Linked DNA regions of Blastochloris tepida. The main gene of each other region encodes a partner of the protein of the gene in region 2 in a complex. Links are inferred from orthologs where the notes say so. Each region holds a gene or a part of one and is shown on either strand. Other genes may lie near its edges. The genes, in order: BLTE_RS00330 and uvrB.

Region 1 (6,255 bases), 3.3 Mb from region 2 along the record:
CGGCGCAGGGAAATGGAGGTCACGGGCGTGGAACCTGCTTGAAAAGGAGACGAGGCGGACGGCGAGATGGCTGGTACACGGGATCGTTGGGACGCGAGCTTTCTTGACGTGGGGTCTTCGGGACGAGATGCCCTTGACGGCCGGGACGCGCCCGGGAGGCGGGGCGGCGGCGTGACCGCACGCCGCGCCGGATTGCGGCGGAGGACGGCCCGGCCCGGCCCAACGACGCCGCGCGTGTTCACGCTTTGAACGGCGGATAGCAGCATCGGCCCGGTTCGGCAACGGTTGGCGGCCGGCCGGGGGTGCCCTAACGGAACGCCCTACAGGCCGAACGGGTCGCCGGACGGAGCCCCATCCGGCACGCCGCCCACACCACCACCCATCCCGGCAAAGCCCTCGAACAGGCTCGCCACCGGCGCCCCGGCGAGGTCGGCGGGGAAGTCGCGCGGATGGATGAAGTCGTCGCGGAACCAGGGAAATCGCTCGGGGTCGAAGGCGGCGATCATCCAGTCGATCAGCCGGCGCACGCGCGCGATCTTGGCGGCGTCGGGGTGGTAGGTCAGGCAGATGTCGCACTGCATGCGCAGCGGCAGGTCGACCGGCACCACCCGCGCGCCGATCGCCTGGGCGTAGGTCGGCAGCAGGCCCAGGCCGGCGCCGCGGGCGATCGCCCAGTAATGGGTGCTGCTGACATTGGAGCGGATGGCGACGAAGCCCGGCTGGGGAATGCCCGGGAAGATGCGGTCGTAGTCGGCGAAATCGGCGACCTGATCGGCAAGCTGCAGCACGATCCTGTGCTTCAGCAGATCCCCGAAGGTGGTCGGCGTGCCGTGGCGCTCGAGATAGGCGGGGGCGGCGAACGGCATCACGTGCAGGCGGCCGATCTTCACCACCTTCAGGTCCTTGGCGGTGGGGCGGGTGAGCTGGATGGCGACGTCGGCCTCCATTCGCAGCACGTCGGCCGACTTCATGGCGCAGGAGATATCCACCAAGAGGCCGGGATTGTGGCGCTGGAACTCGACCAGCCGCGGCACGATCCAGAAGGCGCCGAGCCCCTCGGTGATCGCAAGCCGCACCTCGCCGGTGATCGACGGGTCGATCTGCTCGCGCTCGCGCAGCACGCCGAACGAGGCCTGCTCCATGCGCTGGGCGGCGGCGAGGATGCGCTTGCCCTCCTCGGTGGCGCGCACGCCATCGACGTGGCGGGTCAGCAGCACGATGTCGAGGGCGCCCTCCAGGTCGCCGATGCGGCGGCGCAGGACGTTCACCGACACGCCCAGCACCTCGGCGGCGGCGCGGAAGCTGCCGCGGCGCGCGACCTCCAGGAACACCCGGATCGCCTCCCAGTCGAAGGCGGCCGGCGCGCCTGCGCCGGAGCCGCCGTGTTCCTCCTTCGGCACACGCCGTTCACGCTGCGGATACATACAGGGGCGCCTCCCTGGCGTTAGTCTAATTCAAATGTACGGCACTGGCCGTGACCGCAGATGCGAACGTCCCGACCGCGGTCGCGGCGCAGCAGATTCGACGGGCACGTACGGTCACGCCCCGTCAGGCAGGGTCATGGTGCGGTCGCGGTCCGGGCGATCTTCGCAATCCAGCGTGGAGCCCTACAGCAACCGCCGGGCGGCGGGAATCCGGATCCCGCCGGTGGGGTTGCGGTGGCGCGCGGGTTCAGGATGCCGGCCCAGACCGCGCGCGATCTTCTCGGGAATTTTCGGCAAAACTGACGTGCGGTTTTCCGGAGATTTGAAAGGTCGTGTCAGCAAGAATGCACTGAAATAGGCCCGCTTCGGCGCGGTCTGACGTGTCGGTTCGATTGGGTTGCTGTGACTGTCGAATAAAAACGTTCCAGATTTGAAGAGTTCCGAATTCCGAGGGGGAGACGATGAGCCAGACGCTGCAAGCAAAGCTTGATGGCATGTGCCAGTCGCTCGGCGATTACATTTCCACCGCCAAGGACTACAATCTTCAGGATATCGCTATGTATTTGAAGATGGCGCGTCTGGCGATCCAGATGGAAATGAACATGGTCTCCAATGACGAGCTGAAGCAGTTCTGCGAGGCGCTCGGCGACTGCCGCAGCGTGCCGCCGTCGCACGCCAACCATTGAGACTAGTAGCCTCTCCACGGTTGCCGCCGTCCTGAAGGCGTCGAGCCGAGATCGCACCGTCCGGGCCGCGGTCGTCCCCGGCGAGCATCGCGACAGCGATGCGAGGGAAGGGGACCCATCAACGGCGTGGTGAGGGATCGCATGTTGCAGAACTCGGACTGCAAACGCTTGGTTCTGCGGGCCGGAAACCGTCTCACACCCGCTCGACGAACGTATCCAGCACCCGCTTCTCGCCGGCCTTGTCGAACTGCACGGTGAGCTTGTTGCCGTCGAGCCCGACGATCTCGCCATAGCCGAACTTGACGTGGAACACCCGCTCGCCGCGAAGGAAACCGGAGGCGCCCGAGCTGCCATTCGGCGCGGCGGCCGATCGCGACACCACCCGGCCCTCGATCAGCTTGCCATTGCCGCCGCGGCCGCCATTGGCGGGGCCGCGATAGGATGAGGCGGCCTCGCTGAAGCCCGAGCCGGAGCGGGCGCGCTGCCAGCCGGGCGTGGTGTAGTCTGATCCGGTGAACGCCTCGGCGCTGTCGAACCGGCTTGCGAACCGGCCCGCCATGCCGCCGCCGCCCCAGCCGGGCTTGCCCTTGCTCTCCTCGACCTCGACGTGATCCTCGGGCAGCTCGTCGACGAAGCGCGAGGGGATGGTCGAGGACCACAGGCCGTGGATGCGGCGGTTGGCGGAGAAATAGATCTTCGCCCGGCGGCGCGCCCGCGTCAGCCCGACATAGGCGAGGCGGCGCTCCTCCTCGAGGCCGGCGCGGCCATTCTCGTCCAGCGCGCGCTGGTGCGGGAACAGCCCTTCCTCCCAGCCGGGCAGGAACACGGTGTCGAACTCCAGCCCCTTGGCGGAATGCAGCGTCATGATCGAGACGGCCTCGGCGCCGTCGGCGCGGTCGCTCTCCATCACCAGCGACACGTGCTCCAGGAACGCCGGCAGCCCGGCGTAATCCTGCATCGAGCGCACCAACTCCTTCAGATTCTCCAGCCGGCCCGCGGCCTCGGGCGAGCGGTCCTGCTGCCACATGCCGGTGTAGCCCGACTCGTCGAGGATGATCTCGGCCAGCTCGGTGTGCGGCTTGGCGTCGAGCTCGCCGCGCCAGCGCGCGAAGCTCTGCAACAGTTCGCGCAGCGCCAGGCGCTGCTTGGGCTTGAAGCCGTCGGTGTCGATGAGGTCCTGGGCGGCGGCGATCAGCGGAATCTCGGCGGCGCGGGCATGGTCGTGGAGCAGCTTGAGCGCGGCGTCGCCCAGGCCGCGCTTGGGCACGTTGACGATGCGCTCGAACGCCAGATCGTCGGCCGGCTGCACCACGCAGCGGAAATAGGCGAGCGCGTCGCGAATTTCGGCGCGCTCATAGAAGCGCGGGCCGCCGATGACGCGATAGGGCAGGCCGAGCGTGACGAACCGATCCTCGAACTCGCGCATCTGGAACGAGGCGCGCACCAGAATGGCGATCTCGTCGAGCGTCAGGCCAGTGCGCTGCAGCGCCTCGATCTCCTCGCCGACCGCGCGCGCCTCCTCCTCCGAATCCCAGGTGGAGGTGACGGTTGGCTTCTCGCCCGGCGCGTCGTCGGTGAACAGCGTCTTGCCGAGCCGGCCCTCATTGTGGGCGATGAGGTGGGAGGCCGCCGCCAGGATGTGGCCGGTCGAGCGGTAGTTTCGCTCGAGGCGGATCACCGCGGCGCCGGGAAAGTCGTGCTCGAAGCGCAGGATGTTGTCGACCTCGGCGCCGCGCCAGCCATAGATCGACTGGTCGTCGTCGCCGACGCAGCAGATGTTCTTGGCCTCGAGCGCCAGCAGGCGCAGCCACAGATACTGCGCCACGTTGGTGTCCTGGTACTCGTCGACCAGCATGTAGCGGAAGCGCCGCTGATAGTCGGCGAGTACGTCGGGGTGGGCGCGGAACAGCCGGATCGGCTCCAGCAGCAGGTCGCCGAAATCGGTGGCGTTCAGCGTCTTCAGCCGCTGCTGGAACATGGCGTAGAGCGCGGCGCCGCGGCCGTTCGCGAACACCGCGCCTTCGCCGGCCGGCACCTGCTCGGGGGCGAGCCCGCGGTTCTTCCAGCCGTCGATCATCCCGGCCAGGGCGCGGGCCGGCCAGCGCTTCTCGTCGATGTTCTCGGCCGCCAGGATCTGCTTGATCAGCCGGATCTGGTCGTCGGTGTCGAGAATGGTGAAATTGGGCTTCAGCCCCACCAGCTCGGCGTGGCGGCGCAGGATGCGGGTGCCGATGGCGTGGAAGGTGCCGAGCCAGGGCATGCCCTCCACCGCCTCGCCGACCATGGCGGAGATGCGCTCCTTCATCTCGCGCGCCGCCTTGTTGGTGAAAGTCACGGCCAGGATCTGCGAGGGGTAGGCGCGGCCGGTGGCCAAGATGTGGGCGATGCGGGTGGTGAGAACCCGCGTCTTGCCGGTGCCGGCGCCGGCCAGCACCAGCACCGGGCCGTCGAGCGTCTCCACCGCGCCGCGCTGCTCGGGGTTGAGGCCGTCGAGATAGCTCGGCGCACGCTGCGTCAGCGCCGCGGCGCGGGCGGCGAGCCCGCCCGGCCGTGGGGCGGGCGGGGCGGCGCTAGGCGACGGGTCGCGATGGTCGGTCAATCCGGTCTCCCGGCCGCGACAGGCGGCCTGATTCTGTTTTCGGGAACAAAATGGCACCGGCAGGGCGCAATGGCGAGGGCCGGGGGTATGTTGGGGGTATAGAGCGGCGCCCACCCGGGCGGCGAGGCAGAGTTTGATTTGGCCGCGGTTTCATCGCAGAACCACGTTGAACGGATTCCGGGTGATTGGCCCGGCTCTTTCTTCCCCTCTCCCCTTGCGGGAGAGGGTGCCGAGCGATTGAAGATCGCGAGGCGGGTGAGGGGTTCATTCTCCAGAACACGCCGTATGTACCCCTCACCCGGCTCGACCTCGCCTTGCTCGGCCTCGCCACCCTCTCCCACAAGGGGAGAGGGAAGAGGCGGCTTCCGGCCGAAGGCCGCTTCGAGCCGATCAGCCGGGGTTCGCTTCACAGGTTTGCGGAAAACGCTCCGGTTTCCGGTTGGTCGCGTTTTCTGTCGCAAAACCGCTTCACACTTTTGCGGAAAACGCTCCCCATGCGCGAAGGTCTCCAGCCCGTCAGCCCCTCCACCCTTGCCCGGCTTCTCACCAGCGAGGCGGATGCCCGCCGCGTCGCCGACCTGATCGGCGAGAGCTTCGATCCGGCCGAGACCGCGGTTGCGGCGTTCGAATTGCCCGATGAGTCCGGCTGGAGCGTCGAGGCCTATTTCGCCGATCCGCCGGATGAGGCGGCGGTGCGTGACCTCGTGGCGCTGGCGGCCGGCGCGGAGGCCGCGGCTGCCCTCGTCTTCGAGGCGCTCACGCCCAAGGACTGGGTGGCCGCCTCGCTCGACGGGCTGAAGCCGGTGCAGGCGGGGCGCGTGGTGGTGCACGGCGCGCACGACCGCCACCGCGTGCCGGCCAATGCGCTGGGCATCGAGATCGAGGCGGCGCTGGCCTTCGGCACCGGCCACCACGGCACCACGCGTGGCTGCCTGATCGGCTTCGATCAGTGGAACAAGGCGCGGCGCGCCGGCGGGGCCACTCTGCGGGCGCTCGATGTCGGCACCGGCACCGGCGTGCTGGCGCTGGCGGCGGCGCGGGCGGCGCGGCTGCCGGTGGTCGCCACCGACATCGATCGCGATGCCGTGGTCACCGCCCGCGCCAATGTCCGCTTCAACAAGGCGGCCGATCGGGTGCGGGTGCTGCAGGCCGGCACGCTGACGCGCGCCGGCGTGGTGGATGCCGGCCCCTATGATCTGGTGTTCGCCAATATCCTGATGCGGCCCTTGATCGGGCTCGCGCCGCAGATCCGCCGGCTCTTGGCGCCCGGCGCGCGGGTCATCCTGTCGGGGCTTCTGCCCGGCCATGCCCGCGCGGTGGTCGCGGCCTATCGCGGCCAGGGCCTGCGACTGATCCGCCGCCGCACGCTGGAGGGCTGGGTGAGCCTCGACATGGAGCTGCCGCGGTCATCGTGAGGGGCTGTCGTCCCGGACGGCGCGTCGCGCCGAGCCGGGATCGTTGTGGCGTTCGTCTTTGTTCTGCGGACGATCCCGGGTCTCGCAGCTTCGCTGCTTGCCCGGGATGACGCGGGGGAGGGTTGTCATCC
Region 2 (6,343 bases):
GCGGAAAATGCTCTAACTGTCCGCGTTCGCGGCCGTTGGTATTGGAGCGCCTTCCGCCCGCCCGTCCGGTGCGCATTGCCTCGGACCCCGGCGTTGGCCATATAGTTGCGGCGAGCCCCCAGGGAGAACGCCATGCGGTGGGAAGATTACCGGCGCAGCGACAATGTCGAGGACCGGCGCGGCGACGGCGGCGATTACGGCCAGGGCGGTCCCGGCGGGTTCGGCGGCTTTCCCGGCGGCCGCGGCGGGCTCGGCATCGGCGGGCTGATCGTCGTCGGCCTCATCGCCTGGGCCACCGGCATCAACCCGGCGCTCCTGATCGGCGGGCTGGAGATGCTGCAGGGCGGCGGCGCCCCGCAATATCAGCAGCAGCAGCACCGACCGCCGCCCGCCTCCACCAGCCAGCCGACCGACCGGCAGGGCCAGTTCGTCTCCGTCGTGCTGGCCCAGACCGAGGACGTGTGGAAGGAGATCTTCCGCGAGAAGTCCCGCGCCTATCCGCCGCCGCGGCTGGTGCTCTACACCCGCGCCACCCAATCGGCCTGCGGGCTCGGCCAGTCGGCGATGGGGCCGTTCTATTGCCCGAGCGACCGTAAGGTTTATCTCGACCTCAGCTTCTTCAACGACCTCGACCGCCGCTTCGGCGCGCCCGGCGAGTTCGCGGCCGCCTATGTCATCGCCCACGAGGTAGGCCACCACGTCCAGAACGTGCTGGGCGTGCTGCCGCGGGTGCAGCAGGCCAAGCAGGGGGTGTCTCAGAGCGACGCCAACGCGCTCTCCGTGCGGGTCGAGCTGCAGGCCGACTGCTATGCCGGCGTGTGGGCCCACCACGCCGATTCCCGCTTCAAGATCCTGGAGGACGGCGACATCGAGCAGGCGCTGCGGGCGGCCAGCGCCATCGGCGACGACCGGCTGCAGCAGCAGGCGCAGGGGCGGGTGGTGCCGGATTCCTTCACCCACGGCTCGTCGAAGCAGCGCACCGCCTGGTTCACCCGCGGCCTGCGCAGCGGCGACCTTGCCGCCTGCGACACCTTCCAGACCCAGCGGCCGTGAGTCCGGGCTCCGGTTGATCCCTTCGGGAGCCCGGAGCCATCCTTCGGCCACTCCCGCCAGCGCCCCCGGCCCGCGGAGGAGCCGCCCGGCTTTTCTTGCCGGCCCGGCGGGCCCATATAGTCGCGGCATGCCGCAGCCCCCCGACACGCCGCAGCCCCCCAAAAAGCCGCGCGCCCGCAGCCGGGCGGCGCGCCCGCCGGCGCCGTCGATGGACCCGTCGCTCGCCGCTTTGCTCAATCCCGGCATCAAGGACGGCACCGCCGGCCACGGCGCCATGACGGGCTATGGCGAGCCCGCCGGCACCCACGACGACGGCCAGCCCGAAGGCTTCGCCGAGGCGCCGCAGGCGGCGTTCGCGGGCGAGGCCTATGGCGTCGGCGCCAGCGCCGAGGCGCTGGAGCGGCTGATCCGCAGCGGCAACCCGATCCACGCCAACCAGGTGTGGACGCCGCACCGCCCGCCGCGGCCGGAGAAGAGCGAGGGCGGGCGCCGGTTCGTGATCAAGAGCCCGTTCGAGCCGCAGGGCGACCAGCCCAACGCCATCCGCGAGCTGGTGGCCGGGGTCGAGAGCGGCGAGCGCGATCAGGTGCTGCTGGGCGTCACCGGCTCCGGCAAGACCTTCACCATGGCCAAGGTGATCGAGGCCACCCAGCGCCCGGCGCTGATTCTCGCGCCCAACAAGACGCTGGCCGCCCAGCTTTACGGCGAGTTCCGGAGCTTCTTCCCCGACAACGCGGTCGAGTACTTCGTTTCCTATTACGACTACTACCAGCCCGAAGCCTACGTGCCGCGCACCGACACCTATATCGAGAAGGATTCCTCGATCAACGAGCAGATCGACCGCATGCGCCACGCCGCGACGCGGGCGCTCTTGGAGCGCGACGACGTGATCATCGTCGCCTCGGTGTCGTGCATCTACGGCATCGGCTCGGTCGAGACCTACACCGCGATGACGTTTTCAATCAGCGTCGGCGACCGGCTCGACCAGCGCCAGATCATCGCCGATCTGGTGGCGCTTCAGTACAAGCGCGGGCAGCTCGACTTCGCCCGCGGCATGTTCCGCGTGCGCGGCGACACCATCGAGCTGTTCCCGGCCCACTATGAGGATCGCGCGTGGCGCATCTCGCTGTTCGGCGACGAGGTCGAGCGCATCGACGAGTTCGATCCCCTGACCGGCGAGACCAAGAGCGCGCTCGGCTTCGTCAAGGTCTACGCCAATTCGCACTATGTGACGCCGAAGCCGACGCTGCAGCAGGCGATCGCCTCGATCAAGGCGGAGCTGAAGATCCGGCTCGACGAGCTCAACGCCGCCGGCCGGCTGATCGAGGCGCAGCGGCTGGAGCAGCGCACCATCTTCGATCTCGAAATGCTGCAGGCCACCGGCGTCTGCCCGGGCATCGAGAACTATTCGCGCTATCTCACCGGCCGAAGGCCCGGCGAGCCGCCGCCGACGCTGTTCGAATACATCCCCGACGATGCGCTGGTGTTCATCGACGAAAGCCATGTCACCATTCCGCAGATCGGCGGCATGTATCGCGGCGACTTCCGGCGCAAGGCGACGCTGGCCGAATACGGCTTCCGCCTGCCGTCGTGCCTCGACAACCGGCCGCTGCGCTTCGAGGAATGGGACGCCATGCGGCCGCAGACGGTCGCCGTGTCGGCGACGCCGGGCACCTGGGAGATGGAGCGCACCGCCGGCGTGTTCGTCGAGCAGGTGATCCGCCCCACCGGGCTGGTCGATCCGCCGGTCGAGGTGCGCCCGGTGCGCACCCAGGTCGACGATCTGCTCGGCGAGGCGCGGGCGATGGCGCGCGCCGGCTATCGCACTTTGGTCACCGTGCTGACCAAGCGCATGGCCGAGGATCTCACCGAATATCTGCACGAGCAGGGCGTGCGCGTGCGCTACATGCATTCCGACATCGACACCATCGAGCGCATCGAGATCATCCGCGATCTGCGGCTCGGCGCGTTCGACGTGCTGGTCGGCATCAACCTGCTGCGCGAGGGCCTCGACATTCCCGAATGCGCGCTGGTGGCCATTCTCGACGCCGACAAGGAAGGCTTTCTGCGCAGCGAAACATCCCTTGTTCAGACCATCGGCCGCGCCGCGCGCAATGTCGACGGCAAGGTGATCCTGTATGCCGACCGCATCACCGGCTCGATGCAGCGGGCGATGGCCGAGACCAGCCGCCGCCGCGACAAGCAGCTCGCCTGGAACGCCGCCAACGGCATCACGCCGGAGAGCGTGAAGAAGGGCATCGCCGACATTCTCGACAGCGTTTATGAGCGCGACCATGTGCGCGTCGATGCCGGCCCGGCGGCGGCCGCCGCCACCATCGGCCACAATTTCGAGACGGTGATCGCCGATTTGGAGACCCGCATGCGCGCCGCCGCCGCCGATCTCGATTTCGAGACCGCGGCGATGCTGCGCGACGAGATCAAGCGGCTGCGGACCGCCGAACTGGCGGTGGTGGACGACCCGACCGCCAAGCGCCCGGCGCTCGCCGCCGCGCCGTCGTCCGGCCGCGGTCCCCGCAAGCCGACGCTGGACGAGATGGGGCCGCACAATCGCGACCTGCCGCTGACGCCGGACGACTTCCGGCCGGGCAAGAAGCCGGGGGTCAAGGGCAAGCCGGGCGGACGACGGATGCGGACGTAGGGCGGATCAGCCGAAGGCGTGATCCGCCGCTGACGCGCCGGCGAACGGCGCAAGACGCACTCGCAAAAGCGCCCGATCCGACGGCATCGGACCGGGCGCTTCAACGCTTCGAATTATCGCAGTCTCGTTCGCAAAGCCGGTCTCCGCTATTACGGAGACCGAGCGATTGCGCCCGGCGCGCCGTGCTCAATACCGGTAGTGGTCCGGCTTGAACGGCCCTTCGGCCGGCACGTCGATGTACTTCGCCTGCTTGTCGGACAGCTGGGTGAGCTTCACGCCGATCTTGTCGAGGTGCAGCCGCGCCACCTTCTCGTCGAGCTTCTTCGGCAGCGTATAGACCTTGTTCTCGTACTGGCCGGGCTTGGTGAACAGCTCGATCTGCGCCAGCGTCTGGTTGGTGAAGGACGCGCTCATCACGAAGCTCGGATGGCCCATGGCGTTGCCGAGGTTCACGAGCCGGCCTTCCGACAAGAGGATGATGCGCTTGCCGTCGGTGAACTCGATCTCGTCCACCTGCGGCTTGACGTTGTGCCACTTGAGGTTCTTGAGCGCCGCCACCTGAATCTCGGAATCGAAGTGGCCGATGTTGCAGACGATGGCGCGGTCCTTCATCGCCCGCATGTGGTCGATGGTGATGACGTCGACATTGCCGGTGGCGGTGACGAAGATGTCGGCGCGCGGCGCGGCGTCCTCCATCGTGGTCACCTCATAGCCTTCCATCGCCGCCTGCAGCGCGCAGATCGGGTCGATCTCCGACACCAGCACCCGGCAGCCGGCCTGGCGCAGCGAGGCGGCCGAGCCCTTGCCGACGTCGCCGAAGCCGGCGACCATCGCCACCTTGCCGGCCATCATCACGTCGGTGCCGCGGCGGATGCCGTCGACCAGCGACTCGCGGCAGCCATAGAGATTGTCGAACTTCGACTTGGTGACGCTGTCATTGACGTTGATGGCCGGGAACAGCAGCTTGCCCTCGCGCTCCATGATGTAGAGGCGGTGGACGCCGGTCGTGGTCTCCTCGGTGACGCCGCGGATCGAGCCGGCGAGCTTGGAGTACCAGCCCGGCTTGTGCTTGAGGCGGCGCTTGATCGAGGCGAACAGCACGTCCTCTTCCTCGCAGGTCGGCTTGTCGAGGAAGGCCACATCGCCCTGCTCGGCGCGCAGGCCGAGATGGACCAGGAGCGTGGCGTCGCCGCCATCGTCGAGGATCATGTTGGGGGCGCCGCCGTCGGCCCACTCGAAGATGCGGTGGGTGTATTCCCAATAGTCCTCCAGGCTCTCGCCCTTGACGGCGAACACCGGGATGCCGCGGTCGGCGATCGCCGCGGCGGCGTGGTCCTGGGTCGAATAGATGTTGCACGACGCCCAGCGGATGTCGGCGCCGAGCGCGGCCAGCGTCTCGATCAGCACCGCGGTCTGGATGGTCATGTGCAGCGAGCCGGCGATGCGCGCGCCCTTCAGCGGCTGCGCCGGGCCGTATTCGGCGCGGGTCGCCATCAGGCCGGGCATCTCGGTCTCGGCGATGTCGATCTCCTTGCGGCCCCACTCGGCGAGAGCGATGTCCTTGACCACGTAATCCTTGCTCATGACCACCTCGGCATATGGATAAGGCGCGGCGGGGCGCACCCGGCCGCGTTCGGCGCTGGTCTAGCAGACCAGCCACCCGAGTCAATAAACATATAAAGATTTCTTTATGCCGCGGGACGGAAGGTCGTGTCGGACATTTGAGGATTTGACACGGTTTCCGGCGGATCAAGCCGGAGAACCGTATGAGATGCTGCTCGCCCTCGCCGTGGTCATCGCCGGGCTTGGCCCGGCGATCTCGATCGGAAAGCCGCAGTGTCGGACAAGAGGGCGGCCGGCGGGATGATCAAGGTGTCGAGGTCGCCGGGCCAAGCCCGGCGACGACGGGGGCGGGTCAACCTCAGGGGGCGGCGGACTTACTCGCCCTCGCCGAAGCGGTCGGCGACCAGCGCGCTCAGCGCCTCCATCGCCTCCTGCGCCTGCGGGCCGCTGGCGGCGATCTCGATCGAGGTGCCCGGCGCGGCGGCCAGCATCATCAGCCCCATGATCGAGGTGCCGCCCACCGTCTCGCCGCAGCGCGAGACGGTGATGTCGGCCTCGAAGGTCTCCGCCAGCATCACGAACTTGGCCGAGGCGCGCGCGTGCAGGCCGCGCTTGTTGACGATCTGCAATTCGCGGCGCAGCGCGCCGTCGCCGCCATCGGCGCCGTTGCCGGCGCCGCCATTGTGGCTGCCGTTGGAGCCGCCGTTCGCCTGGAACTCGTTCATGATGGCGCCACCCCCGTTGCGACTCCGCGGGTTTCCGGTCCGGGCGTCGCGTTGCAACGCCTGGTTCACTTCCCGTTCAGCAGCCGGCTCGCGATGTAGATGTATTTACGGCCAGCTTCCTGCGCTTGGCAAACGGCGTCGGCAAGCGGCATTTCGTCCCGCACCGTGGCGAGCTTGACCAGCATCGGCAGGTTGATGCCGGCCACCACCTCGATGCCCGGCCGGTTCATCACCGAGATGGCGAGATTGGACGGGGTGCCGCCGAACATGTCGGTGAGCAGAACCACGCCCTCGCCGCTGTCGACCGCCTCGACCGCAGCGATGATCTCGTGGCGACGCTGTT

The links.
Region 1: the proteins of uvrB (region 2) and BLTE_RS00330 are in contact, whole or in part, in a crystal structure (PDB 7EGT), measured with the Thermus thermophilus proteins. The link is inferred for Blastochloris tepida from one-to-one orthologs. Residues at the interface, in WP_096411307.1 of Thermus thermophilus: Glu23, Leu25, Arg26, Asp27, Gly28, Glu29, Arg30, Phe31, Arg55, Glu326, Asp327, Phe328, Glu379, Ser382, Gln383, His398, Gly400, Arg401; in WP_096412145.1 of Thermus thermophilus: His654, Arg656, Phe657, Gln666, Asp668, Glu669, Lys680, Arg681, Leu682, Ser683, Lys685, Tyr686, Ala687.

What each region holds. Positions count from the first base shown.
Region 1 is NZ_AP018907.1:77,654-83,908, forward strand. The notes cover bases 2,007-5,025. They hold BLTE_RS00330 (ATP-dependent helicase), read right to left. Parts: upstream 4,710-5,025; coding sequence 2,304-4,709; downstream 2,007-2,303. Other genes in these bases: BLTE_RS00325 (hypothetical protein), read left to right, coding at 2,007-2,110. In the rest of the region: pseB (UDP-N-acetylglucosamine 4,6-dehydratase (inverting)), read right to left, coding at 1-23; BLTE_RS00320 (LysR family transcriptional regulator), read right to left, coding at 321-1,424; more of BLTE_RS00325, read left to right, coding at 1,886-2,006; BLTE_RS00335 (50S ribosomal protein L11 methyltransferase), read left to right, coding at 5,204-6,124. UniProt on the Escherichia coli protein: A helicase with DNA-dependent ATPase activity. Unwinds DNA duplexes with 3'-5' polarity. Translocates on single-stranded DNA with 3'-5' polarity. Initiates unwinding more efficiently from a nicked substrate than double-stranded DNA.
Region 2 is NZ_AP018907.1:3,417,857-3,424,199, reverse strand. Bases 840-3,946 are described here. They hold uvrB (excinuclease ABC subunit UvrB), read left to right. Parts: upstream 840-1,180; coding sequence 1,181-3,712; downstream 3,713-3,946. Other genes in these bases: ahcY (adenosylhomocysteinase), read right to left, coding at 3,899-3,946; ypfJ (KPN_02809 family neutral zinc metallopeptidase), read left to right, coding at 840-1,053. Also shown: more of ypfJ, read left to right, coding at 133-839; more of ahcY, read right to left, coding at 3,947-5,296; BLTE_RS15520 (HPr family phosphocarrier protein), read right to left, coding at 5,650-6,000; BLTE_RS15515 (PTS sugar transporter subunit IIA), read right to left, coding at 6,066-6,343. UniProt on the Escherichia coli protein: The UvrABC repair system catalyzes the recognition and processing of DNA lesions. A damage recognition complex composed of 2 UvrA and 2 UvrB subunits scans DNA for abnormalities.